DNA from 2 places in the Azospira sp. APE16 genome. Region 1 is predicted to be linked to the other one. Evidence: predicted binding sites of a transcription regulator. Region 1 holds the regulator's gene; the other holds the start of a gene.

The links. The regulator FliA, encoded in region 1, starts transcription of late flagellar genes. The targets are predictions, from matches to a motif close to CTAAAGTTNNNNNNNNNNNNGCCGNTA.
Region 2: the regulator FliA is predicted to act here: its motif matches at 1,577-1,603, upstream of ACLSSQ_RS07735 (flagellin).

The regions. Positions count from the first base shown of each region.
Region 1 covers NZ_CP179682.1:2,808,246-2,815,415, reverse strand. Annotated here, with positions in the region: gene flhF (flagellar biosynthesis protein FlhF) at 1-1,100, shown strand, start outside; gene ACLSSQ_RS13450 (MinD/ParA family ATP-binding protein) at 1,093-1,983, shown strand; gene ACLSSQ_RS13445 (RNA polymerase sigma factor FliA) at 1,996-2,736, shown strand; gene ACLSSQ_RS13440 (flagellar motor protein) at 2,729-3,469, shown strand; gene motD (flagellar motor protein MotD) at 3,474-4,334, shown strand; gene ACLSSQ_RS13430 (flagella synthesis protein FlgN) at 4,400-4,882, opposite strand; gene flgM (flagellar biosynthesis anti-sigma factor FlgM) at 4,898-5,191, opposite strand; gene flgA (flagellar basal body P-ring formation chaperone FlgA) at 5,304-6,026, opposite strand; gene flgB (flagellar basal body rod protein FlgB) at 6,180-6,593, shown strand; gene flgC (flagellar basal body rod protein FlgC) at 6,604-7,008, shown strand; gene ACLSSQ_RS13405 (flagellar hook assembly protein FlgD) at 7,028-7,170, shown strand, end outside.
Region 2 covers NZ_CP179682.1:1,589,057-1,596,226, reverse strand. Annotated here, with positions in the region: gene thrC (threonine synthase) at 22-1,461, opposite strand; gene ACLSSQ_RS07735 (flagellin) at 1,672-2,850, shown strand; gene ACLSSQ_RS07730 (DUF2249 domain-containing protein) at 2,914-3,171, opposite strand; gene ACLSSQ_RS07725 (homoserine dehydrogenase) at 3,424-4,734, opposite strand; gene ACLSSQ_RS07720 (pyridoxal phosphate-dependent aminotransferase) at 4,790-6,016, opposite strand; gene alaC (alanine transaminase) at 6,084-7,170, opposite strand, start outside.

The sequences.
Region 1 (7,170 bases):
AGCCTTCCCAGCGTGGTGCCGCTGCGAACCCCGCCAGTGGCCCCATCCCGGCCGTCGCCCGCCCGGCTCAGCGTCCGGCGCCCCGTCCCGAGATGGCCGCCCGCTCCGGCGCTACCCGCACGGTGCGCGAGGAAGAGGAAATCCCGGCTGCGGTCATGATGGAAGAGATCCGCGCCCTGCGCAAAATCGTCGAGCAGCACATGGCCGGTTTCGCCTGGGGCGAGACTGCCCGCATGGAGCCGGTGAAGACGGACATGCTGCGCCAGATGCTGGATGCCGGTTTCTCCCCCCAGTTTTCCCGCGAACTGCTGGCCGAACTGCCTTCCGAACTGGATGCATCCCAGGCCCAGGCCTGGATCAAGGGTGCCGCCGACCGTTCCCTGCTGACCATCGGCAACGACAACGACATCATCGACCGGGGCGGCGTGTACGCCCTGGTGGGTCCCACCGGGGTCGGCAAGACCACCACCACCGCCAAGCTGGCCGCCCGTTGCGTGGTGCGCCACGGTGCCGACAAGCTGGCTCTGGTCACCACCGACGGCTACCGGATCGGCGCTCACGAGCAGTTGCGTATCTATGGCCGCATCCTCGGCGTTTCCGTGCATCTGGTGCGGGACGTGGGCGATCTGCGCAATACCCTGGAAGAACTGTCCCACAAGCACATGGTGCTGATCGACACCATGGGCATGAGCCAGAAGGACCGCCTGGTGGCCGAGCAGATTTCCATGCTGATGGGCGCCAACGGCGACGTGCGCCGCCTGCTCTGCCTGTCGGCCACCAGCCGCGGCGATACTTTGGATGATGTGATTTCCGCCTACCAGGGCGAAGACCTGGCCGGCTGCATCCTGACCAAGGTGGACGAAGCTGCCAGCCTGGCGACGCCCCTGGATGCCATCATGCGCCACGGCCTCAAGCTGCACTACGTCTCCAACGGCCAGCGCGTGCCTGAAGATCTGCACCTGCCTAACCGGGCCTATCTGCTGCACCGGGCCTTCAAGGATCTGCCGGAAACCTCTCCCCATCGCTATGCCGGCGTCGAGCCGGCCCTGATGATGGCCAATGCGGGCCTGACCGGCACCTATGGAGGCCGTCGTGGCTGAATTCCGGGGTGACCAGGCGGCCGGCTTGCGCCGCCTGTTCGGGCGCGAGCAACTGCGGGTGGTGAGTTTTGCCGCCGGCTGCGAAGGCGTCGGCAAAAGCGTGGCCGTGGCCAATCTGGCGACCGCTCTGGCGCGCCAGGGCAAGGAAGTCCTGATCCTGGACGAGAATACCGGCGCCGATAACCAGGCCGCCCTGTTCGGCGTGCCGGCCCGTTATGACCTGGTGCACGTGGTGAACCGGGAAAAGCCCCTGGAAGAGGTGCTGCTCGCCGCTGGTGCCGGCGTGCGCCTGCTGCCGGCGGCCCGGGCGGTGAAGAAACTTTCCCGTTTTTCCCTGGCCCAGAAGCAGGCCCTGGTGGAAGGCCTGGCGGAGATGGAGCATCCGGCCGACGTCATCCTGGTGGATACGGCGGTGGATCATCCCCTGGGTTTCTCGCCCCTTGGCCTGGCAGCCCAGGAAACGGTGATCGTGCTCTCTGCCACCGGCTCCGCCATCACCGAGGCCTATGCCCTGATCAAGAAAATGAGCACCGGCTACGCCCGGCGCGACTTCCGCATCCTGGTGAACAAGGTAAAGGCCGCCGCCGATGCGGAAGCGATTTTCGACAACATTGCCCAGGTTGCCAGTCAGCGCCTGCACGTCAGCCTGGACTACAGCGGCTGCATCCCCCTGGACGATGCCCTGCGCCAGTCGTCCCGACTCGCCCAGCCCGTGGTCACGGCGTTCCCGGATAGCCCGGCGGCCCGCAGCCTGCGCGGCCTGGCGGCCGACATGCTGCACTGGCCCCAGTCGGGTAGGGAAGGGGGCGGACTCGAACAATTCGTGCAACAACTGCTACACTTGAGCCAACGCATTACGCCGAGCCCTATCCACGCCGGATAGCCCAACCGACATATGTATAACGCCGCTGGTCAGCTCGACAAGGAACAGCTCGTCCAGCGCTTCGCTCCTCTCGTCAAGCGCATCGCTTACCACCTGATGGCACGCCTGCCGTCCAGTGTGCAGGTGGAGGATTTGGTGCAGAACGGGATGATCGGTCTGCTGGATGCCATGAACCGGTTCGAGACCGGGCACGGCGCCCAGTTCGAGACCTACGCGGCGCAGCGCATCCGGGGGGCCATGCTGGATGGCCTGCGGGAAAACGACTGGCTGCCCCGGGGATTGCGCCGGGACCTGCGCCGCATCGAACAAGCCATCACCCAACTCGAACAGGAGCACGGTCGCGTGCCGACGGAAAAAGAGTTGGCCGAAGCCATGGACATGTCCCTGGCCGATTACCAGAAAATGCTGGGCGAAGCCCGGGGCCATCAACTGCTCTACTTCGAAGACTTCACCGAAGAGGGCGAGGAAGGCTTCCTGGAGCGCCACCTGACGGATCACGATGCCGATCCCCTGCGCCTGCTCGAGGAGCAGAGCCTGCGTCAGACCCTGGTGGCTTCCATCGGCGAGCTGCCGGAACGGGAAAAATTGATGATGGCCCTCTACTATGAGCAGGACCTCAATCTGCGGGAAATCGGCGAAGTCATGGGAGTGACCGAGTCCCGCGTCTGTCAGCTGCATAGTCAGGCCATCGCCCGCTTGCGGGCCAAGGTTCTGGGTGAGACTTCAGGAAAGAAGAAAAAACGCCATGGATAGCATAAGCATTATCGGTTTGCTCCTGGGGCTTGGCGCCATCATCGGGGGTCAGATTCTCGAAGGGGGGCACCTCGGCTCCCTGCTGCAGCCCACCGCCGCCATGATCGTGCTGGGGGGGACCTTCGGTGCCGTCCTGCTGCAGAGTCCCGTATCCACCGTGGTCCGGGCTTTCAAGATGCTCAAGTGGGTGTGGGTGCCGCCGGCGGTCAATCACGCCTGGATGATCAACAGCATTTCCGACTGGAGCCATGTCTCCCGCCGCGAGGGCCTGCTGGCCCTGGAGGGGTTCATCGCCCAGTTGCGCGACCCGTTTATCCAGAAAGGGCTGCAACTGCTGGTGGATGGTGCGGAGCCGGAACGTCTGCGGGAGGTGCTGGAGGTGGAAATCGGCACCTATGAAGAGGAGCTGAAGGCCGGTGCCAAGTTCTGGGAATCCGCCGGCGGCTTCTCTCCGACCATCGGCATTATCGGCGCGGTGATGGGTCTGATCCACGTGATGGAGAATCTGTCCGATCCCTCCAAGTTGGGGGCCGGTATCGCCGTCGCCTTCGTGGCCACCATTTACGGCGTCGGCATGGCCAACCTGGTGCTGATTCCCATGTCCACCAAACTGAAGGCTCATATCGCCCGCCTGGTGACCCTGCGGGAAATGCTGGTGGATGGCCTGGTCGGCATCGCCAACGGCGACAACCCGCGCATCATCGAGAGCCGCCTCCAGGGTTACGTGAGCTGATCCCATGGGGCGCCGCAATAAAAAGCACGCGGACGAGCATGAGAATCTGGAGCGCTGGCTCGTTTCCTACGCCGACTTCATTACCCTGCTGTTTGCCTTCTTCGTGGTGATGTACGCCATTTCGTCGGTGAACGAGGGCAAGTACCGGGTGCTATCGGATTCCCTGATCACTGCCTTCAAGAATCCCTCCATCGTCGATGGAGGCGCCATCACGGTCGTGCCCAAGCGGACGCCGGACAGTGTGGTCAAGCAGATCGTGGTGAAGGAGGATCCCAAGGTCGTCGAGGCCAAACAGCAGCAACGGGACAAGATGCGCAATGTGGCCAAGGACATTTTTGCCGTCCTGGCGCCCCTGGTGCAGCAGGGCAAGGTCAGGGTGCTGGAAACGGCCCGTGGCGTCACTATCGAAATCAACGACAGCATTCTCTTCGCCCCAGGTCAGGCCCAGCTGGAACAGACCTCCATCCGGGCCATGCGGGCGGTCGGTGAGGTACTGGCGCCGACCGATTTCCCCATCACCATCGAAGGACATACCGACAACATCCCCATCCGCACCGCCCAATTCCCGTCTAACTGGGAGTTGTCAGCGGTGCGGGCCACCACGGTGCTGCGGTTGTTTGTCGATGCCGGAGTCGCTCCTACCCATCTGACAGCCATCGGTTACGGCGAAACCCGGCCGGTCGAGATGAATGAGACGGTGGAAGGGCGGGCCCGGAACCGGCGGGTCAGCATCCTGATTGATTCCATGCTGCCGGAAAAACCTGCCGTAGTCGCTCCGACTCCTCAGGCGCCCATGGCGCCGCCGGCCACGCCCGTTGGCGCTGTTCCCTCCGCGGCAACGGGTGTGGCTGTACCTGCCAGATAGGCGCGGTTCAGGAAAAAAAGGATATGGATGGTCCGGGGCCGCTAGGGGCGCCCGGAAGCGGAAAATCAGGCAGCGTCAATGATACGCCGGCCGCTAAGTTGGGTTGGCTGGCCATCAGGACCGTAGAGATTGTTCTGGGTGGTGACAGATGTGGATAGCAGGGCGCTCAAGGCTTGCTGGTTGTGCTGCATGCGCATGGCGATCAATTGGCCGTTAAGAAGATTGAGTTCCTTGGCCTCGCCAACGGTCTTCTTCAGAATTCCCCACTGTTGCTGAACTGCCTGATCCCCGGGGTGGAGGGCTATCCAGGCTTCCACACCTATCTTGTCCGGGCCCAGTCCGTTGTGGCTCAGGAACCGGTTGCGCTTTTCCCCGGCGACATTCAACTCGCCAATCAGCCCGATCTTGGTCTTGCTCAATGCCTCAACGGCGGCAGTGTCACCAACTTTCAGAGCATTTTGCTCTTCCAGGAGAAAGGTGACAAACCCTGCCATCAGGGTATTTTCATTTTTCAGCAGTGCATCTAGCGAGAGTGTGGAGGCATTCATCAGCGATGGACGACATCAGGATTGGGGCTGCTTTCCAAGCAATTCCTGTGCCGAGCTGATCAGCCGGTCTGCTATAGCTTCCGCATTGATGCTGAAGCGCCCCTGGGCAATGGCATCCTTGATGGCGGCGACCCGGGCGCTGTCCACCGGGCTGCCTTCCTGACTTTCCATGGACTGCAGACGACCGCTCAGGCTCAACTGTACTTCTTCCGTGCTGGAAGATGCGGGGCTGTTCTGCGCCTTTGCTGTCCGCTTTGTGTTGTCCAGGCCGGCATTGCCAACCGGGAGCAGGGAAGAATCGATTTTCACGGCGAACCCTTTCAGGTCTTCATCTTACTGAAGATAACGGCGGTAGCCCGTCAAACTTGAGGGTCGAATCCGCAGAAATATTGTACCAATTCAGGGTCTCATTTGCCTGTTTTCAATAGCCAATTTCAATAATGCCGCCGGAGCGGGCAACACCGCTGACCGTTTGTCCGTTGTTGAGCCGAGCTTGGGCAATCTGGCCCTCGGAGGCGTTGTTCATGGCTCTGCCTTCACTGCCGACGGAGAATCCAGGTCCTTTGGATATGACTTTCACGGTCTGGCCCTGCTGGACCACCCAGGGGGCCATCAGCATATCGGCTCGTAGGGGTTGTCCTGCACCGATACCATTGCGGACGGTTTTGCCGAGGGCCTGCTGAATGTCGGTCAGGGTGCCGTTGGGCAGATTGGCCAGGTCGCCGCTTTGGGTCACCACCTCTGAGATGGTGATGGGCTGTCCGGGAGTCAGGGCCCGGGCGGCGACCAGATAGTTGGTGGTGACGCTGATCTGGACAGGAACGTAAATGGTCCAGCCGGTTTCTCCCAGGCAGCGCACTCCGACGGAAACTCGTCCCCACATCTTGGAACCGGGGGGCAGGAATGCCTCGAGCGCTGGACAAGGGGCCAACTGGGTGCGGGTGTCCAGGGGGCTGATGGTGTACTGCACCCGGCCAGGCAAGCCCCGGGTTTGGGCTCGGAGGAACTGGTCGATGGCATTGGTGACTACGTCGCCGTTCTGTGTCGAGGCAAAGCTACCCCCCCAAAAGGCCAGTACGAACAGCAGGAGGACGGCGCGCATGGTTCTGCAAAGTCGAATTTCAGTCATGGCGCTATTGTGCATCAGTCCAACTCCCGGCGGTATATGGCTTCACCGGGCGGCAAAAGTTGCCGAACCGTGGAAGTGAATTCTGCCGGAATCCTGCCGTTCAAGTGGCTTAAAGGCTTGGCACGAAATCTGCATTGAAGTCCTTGCAAATTTTTAGGGGTGGCCGCCATGGTCAGCAAGCTGGATCAGAGCATCAATTTTCATCGTCAGGCATTGGGTTTGAGGGCCTACCGGCAGCAAGTGCTGGCGGCCAATATCGCCAATTCCGACACGCCGAATTTCAAGGCCCGCGATATTGATTTCAGCTCCGCCTTGCAGGATGCCTTGGCAGGAAAAGGCCAGTCCGATCTGCAAATGAACACGACTTCGAGCCGCCATATTGTCGGCTCCAGTTCCAGCGGCCCTGCTTCCCTGCAATATCGCACGGCATTCCAGCCGAGTGCCGATGGCAACACGGTGGACATGGATGTGGAGCGCGCCAAGTTTGCCGAAAACGCCCTGCAGTATGAAGCGAGCCTGCAGTTCATCGGAGGGCAGTTCAAAACTATGCTGACCGCGATCCAGGGTCAGACCGGCGCTTAAGGGGTAGAGCATGAGCATTTTCAACATGTTCCATGTGGCAGGCAGCGCCTTGACGGCCCAGTCGGTGCGTCTCAATGCGGTTGCCTCGAACATGGCCAACGCCGACAGTATCACCAGCGCCGACGGCACGCCCTACCGTGCCAAACAGGTGGTGTTCGAGGCGGTACCCATGGGCAACGAATCCGCCCAAGGCGTCCGCGTCAAGCAGGTGGTGGAGAGTGCTGCCCCCCCCCGGGTAATCTACGACCCGAAGAATCCTGCAGCCAATGCCGATGGCTATGTGTCCATGCCCAACGTGGATGCGGTGGAGGAGATGGTCAACATGATTTCTGCTTCCCGGTCCTACCAAAGCAATGCGGATGTGATGAATACGGCAAAGACCTTGCTTACCCGAACCTTGGCCATGGGCCAGTAAAAGTTCTTAGGAGAAGATCATGAGTACCAGTGCAACCAGCAGCACTTCCTCTGCGAGCATCTACGCGGCCCTCAACGGGACCTCCAGCAGCAGTAGCAAGTCTTCTTCCACCACCAGTTCTGATGACATCCAGAGTCAGTTCATGACCATGCTGGTGACCCA
Region 2 (7,170 bases), 1.2 Mb from region 1:
TTATCAGGCCCGCCAGACCTGTCAGACCCGGGCCTGGATGAAGGCCTTCACCGCATTCACATCCGGGTCCATGACCTCGACGCGCTGGGCCAGCTTTTCCAGACCCTGGAGATCGGCGGGCACTTCCGGTTCCCGGCCCAGGGCCTCGCGGATGGTCTCGGCGAACTTGGCCGGCAGGGCCGTTTCCAGCACCACCGTGGGCATGCCGGCGACGGGGTTTTCCCTGGCCACCTTGAGACCGTCGGCGGTGTGGGTGTCGATCATGACGCCATAGGTTTCCCAGCAGGAGCGGATGGTGGCCAGGCGGTCGGCGTGGCTGCTGGCGCCGGAGACGAAGGCGAAGCCGGCCAGCTTGTCCATGTAGGGGGTGCCGCGCAGGTCGAAGGCCTGGCCTGCATCCACCTGGGCCCACAGTTCCCGCACCTTGGCCGGGTCGCGGCCCACCAGATCGAAGACGAAACGCTCGAAGTTGGAGGCCTTGGAAATGTCCATGGAGGGGCTGGAGGTGACGAAGGTCTCGGCGGTCTTGCGCGGCCGATAGACACCGGTCTTGAAGAACTCGTCCAGCACATTGTTTTCGTTGGTGGCCAGGATCAGCTTGCCGATGGGCAGGCCCATCATGCGGGCGATATGGCCGGCGCAGATGTTGCCGAAGTTGCCGGAAGGCACGCAGAAGGCCACCTGCTGGTCGTTGTTTTCGGTGGCGCCGAAGTAGCCCTTGAAGTAATAGACGATCTGGGCGGCGACCCGGGCCCAGTTGATGGAATTGACGGCGCCGATCTTGTACTTGGCCTTGAAGGCGGCGTCGTTGGAGACGGCCTTCACGATGTCCTGGGCGTCGTCGAACATGCCGCGCACGGCGATGTTGTGGATGTTCTCGTCCTGCAGGGAATACATCTGGGCCCGCTGGAAGGCGCTCATCTTGCCGTCCGGGGAGAGCATGAAGACGCGCACGCCCTTCTTGCCGCGCATGGCGTACTCGGCGGCGGAGCCGGTGTCGCCGGAGGTGGCGCCGAGAATGTTGATCTCTTCGCCGCGCTTGGCCAGCACGTACTCGAAAAGGTTGCCCAGGAGCTGCATGGCCATGTCCTTGAAGGCCAGGGTGGGGCCGTTGGACAGTTCCTGCAGGGCCAGCTTGCCCTGCTCCAGCCAGTGGATAGGGGTCACATCGGCGGCGTTGTCGCCGGGACGGGCATGGCAATAAACCTCGGCGGTGTAGGTCTTGTCGCAGATGGCCTTGAGGTCGGCCGGGGGAATGTCGTCGATGAACTTGGACAGCACGGCAAAGGCCAGCTCGGCGTAGGACAGCTGACGCCAGGCATCCAGCTCGGCCCGGCTCACCTGGGGATAGGTTTCCGGCAGGTAGAGGCCGCCATCGGGGGCCAGGCCGCCGAGGAGGATGTCGCAGAAGGACTGGGTCGGGGAGGAGGCTGCATCACCGCGGGTAGACAGATAGCGCATGGAAAATCCGGGACGTTCAAGGACTTAAGGAAGGGCCGAAGGATACCACGGCCGCTCCCCTTGCCGAAGCCTAGCGCCCCAAGGGCATAACGTAAGGACGAATACGGGCAACACCCTCAAGTTGGCGGGCCCAAGGCCGATAGGGATGGGTAGCCCCCTGCTCCGCAAAAAATACGGAATAGCCGCCCATCCCGATGGTACGAACGCCCGATGCCGCTGATCATTAACACCAACGTTCTCGCACAGACCGTGCAGCAGAACCTGGCGCGCTCGTCCGGGACCCTCGCCCAATCGCTGCAGCGCCTGTCATCGGGCCTGCGCATCAACAGCGCCAAGGACGACGCCGCCGGCATGGCCATCGCCGAGGGCCTCAGCACCATCATCCGCGGCGGCAACCAGGCGGTGCGCAACGCCAACGACGGCATTTCCCTGAGCCAGGTGGCCGAGTCGGCCCTGGGTCAGATCAGCGGCAACCTGCAACGCATCCGGGAAATCGCCATCCAGGCGGCCAACGGCTCCATGGTGGACAGCAACCGCTCCCAGCTGCAAAAGGAAGTGGACCAGCTGACCCAGGAAATCAGCCGCACCGTGCAGACCACGGATTTCAACGGCTCCCGCCTGCTCTCCGGCGCCTCCACCCTGACCTTCCAGGTCGGCTACAGCGGCAGCGGCGACAACCGCATCCAGGTCAGCACCACGGACCTGGCCCAATCCCTGGGCAGTCCCAGTCCGGCGGCCAAGGCCTCCAGCGCCATTCTCGGCGCCGTCCAGGGCGGCAGCTCGCCCCTGGCCGCCATCACCGCCGCCGACCAGGCCCTGCGCAAATTCGTCACCAGCGGACTCACCACCACGGTGGGCAGCAACACCTACAACGTCAGCGGCTTCACCAGCGGCAGCCCGGCCCAGAACGCGGCCTGGGCCACCTACCAGGCCGCCGAAGCCGCCTATAACGCCAATGCGGGCGCCAAACCGGCAGTCGTCCTGGCGGCAGTGAACAACGCCGCCGCCAACGCCGCTGCAGGTTACGGCTGGGTAGGCGCCGGCACCGGCCTGTATTCCTACTACCAGAGCATGACCGCCACCGGCACCATCAACATCACCAACCAGGCCCTGGCGGCGGCGGCGGTCGGCAGTGTCGATGCGGACATCGCCAAGATCGCCAACCTGCGGGCCACCTTCGGCTCGGTGCAGAACCGCTTCGAAGCGGTGGTGGCCAATGTGCAGGCCTATGTGGAGAACACCAGCGCCGCCCGCAGCCGCATCACCGATGCGGATTTTGCAGAAGAGACCGCCCGGCTGACCCGCAATCAAATCCTGCAACAGGCCGGAACAGCAGTTCTCGGCCAAGCCAACACCGCCCCCTCCACCGCCCTTCGCCTGTTGCGATAAAAAAGGCCGGCGCAAGGCCGGCCTGGTGGGATCGGGCGGCGCCGGGCTGGCCGGCGCGCTGCCTCAGCCCTGCTTGGTGAAGTCGATGACGATGGCGCCCGGCTCGCGCTGCACGTAGGCAATGGAGATGCCGTCGCCGTAGCGGGTGAGCAGCTGGTCCAGCAGCGGCAGGGGGTCGTGGTCGTTGCAGAAGCGCATGGTCTCGCCGGGGAACAGGGCGTCGAAGGCGCCGAAGATGGCGGCGTGGCGGAAGCGCTTGGCAACGCCCCGGGCGTCGAAGGGATAGAGGGCCAGGGGAGTGGGTTGGTCGCAGGCGTGCATGGATGTCCTCGCAGGGATCGGAGTAAAAACAGGAGCGCCCATTGTGTCCAGGCGGCACCGCTCCGTCTTTGATCCAGACAGGCAAAACCCCTGAGGCGGCCAAGGCCTTTTGCCCCATCCTGCCAAAGGAAAAGGACGGGCACCTTCACCGCACCACCCTGGAGACCCGCACGGGGCGTACATTTCCGGGATGGCAGGCTGAAGATGCCCGTCCTTGTTGCATCGCAGCCCGTCAGGACTGCGCGGTGCGGCTTACTGCAGTTCTTCCAGGCGCAGGCGGGTGACCTTGCCCTGCACGGCGGCCAGGGCTTCGATCTTGGCGATGGCCGCGTCCACGTTCTTTTCCCGGGTCTGGTGGGTGAGCAGGATGATGTCGGTCTGCACTTCGCCCTCGCCCGGCTCCTTCTGGATCATGGCATCGATGGAGATGGACTGGTCGGCCAGGATGCGGGTGATGTCGGCCAGCACGCCGGGCTTGTCTTCCACCCGCAGGCGCAGGTAGTAGGCGGTCTGCACTTCGGCCAGGGGCAGGATCGGCAGGTCCACCACGGCGTCCGGCTGGAAGGCCAGATGGGGCACCCGGTGTTCCGGATCGGAGGTGTGCAGGCGGGTGACGTCCACCAGGTCGGCGATGACGGCGGAAGCGGTGGGCTCGGCACCGGCGCCCTTGCCGTAGTAGAGGGTGGCGCCGACGGCGTCGCCCTTCACCAGGACGGCGTTCATGGCGCCTTCCACATTGGCGATGAGGCGCTTTTCCGGGATCAGGGTGGGATGCACGCGCAGTTCCACGCCTTCCGGGGTGCGCTTGGTCACGCCCAGCAGCTTGATGCGGTAGCCCAGCTGCTCGGCGTACTTGATGTCGATGGCGTCCAGCTTGGTGATGCCTTCCACGTGGGCTTTGTCGAAGCTCATGGGGATGCCGAAAGCGATGGCGGACATGATGGTCAGCTTGTGGGCCGCGTCCACGCCTTCCACGTCGAAGGTGGGGTCGGCTTCGGCGTAACCCAGGCGCTGGGCTTCCTTCAGCACGTCGGCAAAGGACAGGCCCTTGTCGCGCATCTCGGAGAGGATGAAGTTGGTGGTGCCGTTGATGATGCCGGCCACCCACTCGATGCGGTTGGCGGAGAGGCCTTCGCGCAGGGCCTTGATGATGGGGATGCCACCGGCCACGGCGGCTTCGAAGGCGACGATGACGCCCTTCTTCTGGGCGGCGGCGAAAATTTCGTTGCCGTGGGTGGCCAGCAGGGCCTTGTTGGCGGTGACCACGTGCTTGCCATTCTCGATGGCCTTCATGACCAGGTCCTTGGCCACGCCGTAGCCGCCGATCAGTTCGACGACGATGTCCACATTGGGGTCGCTGACCACGGCGAAGGCATCGTCGGTGACCTTGCAGGCGCCGCCGGTAACCTGGCGGGCCAGGTCCAGATTGCGATCGGCCACGATGGAAATCTCGATGGGACGGCCGGCCCGGCGGGTAATTTCTTCCGCATTACGTTTGAGGACGGTGAAGGTGCCGCCACCGACGGTACCGATGCCGAGCAGGCCGACGTTGATCGCTTTCATATGCAAGATCCCTAGTTGCTGAGTTAATTATCGTGGTTGGAAAAATCAGGTGCGGTCAGGTGCCGTGACGTTTGCGGTAGCCGGCCAGGAAGCGGTCGATGCGGCCGACGGCTTCCTTGAGGTCGTCCACATGGGGCAGGAAGACCAGGCGGAAGTGGTCCGGCTCGGGCCAGTTGAAACCGGTGCCCTGGACCAGCAGCACTTTTTCTTCCTGCAGCAGTTCGGCGATGAACTGCTGGTCGTCCTGGATCGGATAGACCTTGGGGTCCAGGCGCGGGAACATGTACAGGGTGGCCTTGGGCTTGACGCAGGTGACCCCGGGAATGGAGGTGATCAGTTCGTGGGCCACGTCCCGCTGGCGGCGCATGCGGCCGCCCTCGGCCACCAGGTCGTTGATGCTCTGGTAGCCGCCCAGGGCGGTCTGGATGGCCCACTGGCCGGGCACGTTGGCGCACAGGCGCATGGAGGCCAGCATGTTGAGGCCTTCGATGTAGTCGGCGGCGGGACGCTTGTCGCCGGAGACCATCATCCAGCCGGCCCGGTAGCCGCAGGAACGGTAGTTCTTGGAAAGGCCGTTGAAGCTGATGGTCAGCACGTCTTCCGAAAGTGAGCCGATGGCGGTGTGTTCGACGCCGTCGTAGAGCACCTTGTCGTACACCTCATCGGCGTAGATGATCAGGTGGTGCTGGCGGGCGATCTCGACGATTTCCTTGAGCAGGTCATCGGGATAGAGGGCGCCGGTGGGGTTGTTGGGGTTGATGATGACGATGGCCCGGGTGTTCTCGGTGATCTTGGCCCGGATGTCGTCCAGGTCGGGCAGCCAGCCGGCGCCCTCGTCACAGATGTAGTGCCGCGGGGTGCCGCTGGAAAGGCTGACGGCGGCGGTCCACAGGGGATAGTCGGGGGCCGGCACCAGCACTTCGTCGCCCGGGTTGAGCAGGGCGTTCATGGACATGACGATCAGTTCGGAAACGCCGTTGCCCACGTAGATGTCTTCCAGGCCCACGCCCTTGACCTTCTTCTGCTGGGCGTAGTGCATGATGGCCTTGCGCGCCGCGAAGATGCCCTTGGAGTCAGAATAGCCCGCCGAATTGGGCAGGTTGCGGATCATGTCCTGCTGGATCTCTTCCGGCGCGTCGAAACCGAAGGAGGCCAGGTTGCCGATGTTGAGCTTGATGATCTTGTGGCCGTCCTCTTCCATCTGCTTGGCCTTTTCCAGCACGGGGCCGCGGATGTCGTAGCAGACGTTGTCGAGCTTGGCGGATTTCTTGATGGGTCGCACTTTGTTTTCCTGCGGGGTTGCCGGCGGGGCCGGACGAAGATCAATTCGGTTTTGTCTGGCGGCTGGCTTATTTGAGCAGGCCGTCCTTGCGGAACATGTCCTTGATGCCGCGGATCGCCTGGCGGGTACGGGCCTCGTTCTCGATCAGGGCGAAACGCACGTGGTCGTCGCCGTAATCGCCGAAGCCGATGCCCGGGGAGACCGCCACCTTGGCCTCCGCCAGCAGCTTCTTGGCGAATTCCAGGGAACCCAGGTGGGCATAGGGCTCGGGGATTTTGGCCCAGATGTACATGGAGGCCTTGGGCACCTCCACCATCCAGCCCGCCTCATGCAGCCCCTTGGCCAGCACGTTGCGGCGCAGTTCGTAGGTCTGGCGCACTTCTTCCACACAGTCCTGGGGGCCGTCCAGGGCGATCACCGAGGCCACCTGGATCGGCGTGAAGGTACCGTAGTCGTGGTAGCTCTTGATGCGGGCCAGGGCGGCGCACAGCTCCTTGTTGCCGACCATGTAGCCGACGCGCCAGCCGGCCATGTTGTAGCTCTTGGACATGGTGAAAAATTCCACCGCCACGTCCCGGGCGCCGGGCACTTCCATGATGGAGGGGGCCCGGTAGCCGTCGAAGACGATGTCGGCGTAGGCCAGGTCATGCACCACCAGGATGTCGTGCTCCTTGGCCAGGGCCACCACCCGCTCGAAGAAGTCGAGCTCGACGCAGCGCGCCGTGGGGTTGCTGGGGAAGCCCAGGATCATCATCTTGGGCTTGGGCGTGCATTCCCGGATGGCCCGCTGCAATTCTTCGAAGAAATCCACATCGTCGGTCATGCGCACGGAGCGGGTGTTGGCCCCGGCGATGATGGCGCCGTAGATGTGGATGGGGTAGCTGGGATTGGGCACCAGCACCGTGTCGCCCCGGTCCAGGGTGGCCAGCATGAGGTGGGCCAGGCCTTCCTTGGAGCCGATGGTGACCACCGCCTCGCTGTCCGGGTCGAATTCCACGTTGTAGCGGCGCAGGTACCAGTCGCAGATGGCCTTGCGCAGGCGAGGAATGCCCTTGGAAACGGAATAGCCGTGGGTGTCGCCGCGCTGGGTGGCGTCCACCATCTTGTCCACGATGTGTTTCGGCGTGGCGCCGTCCGGGTTGCCCATGGACATG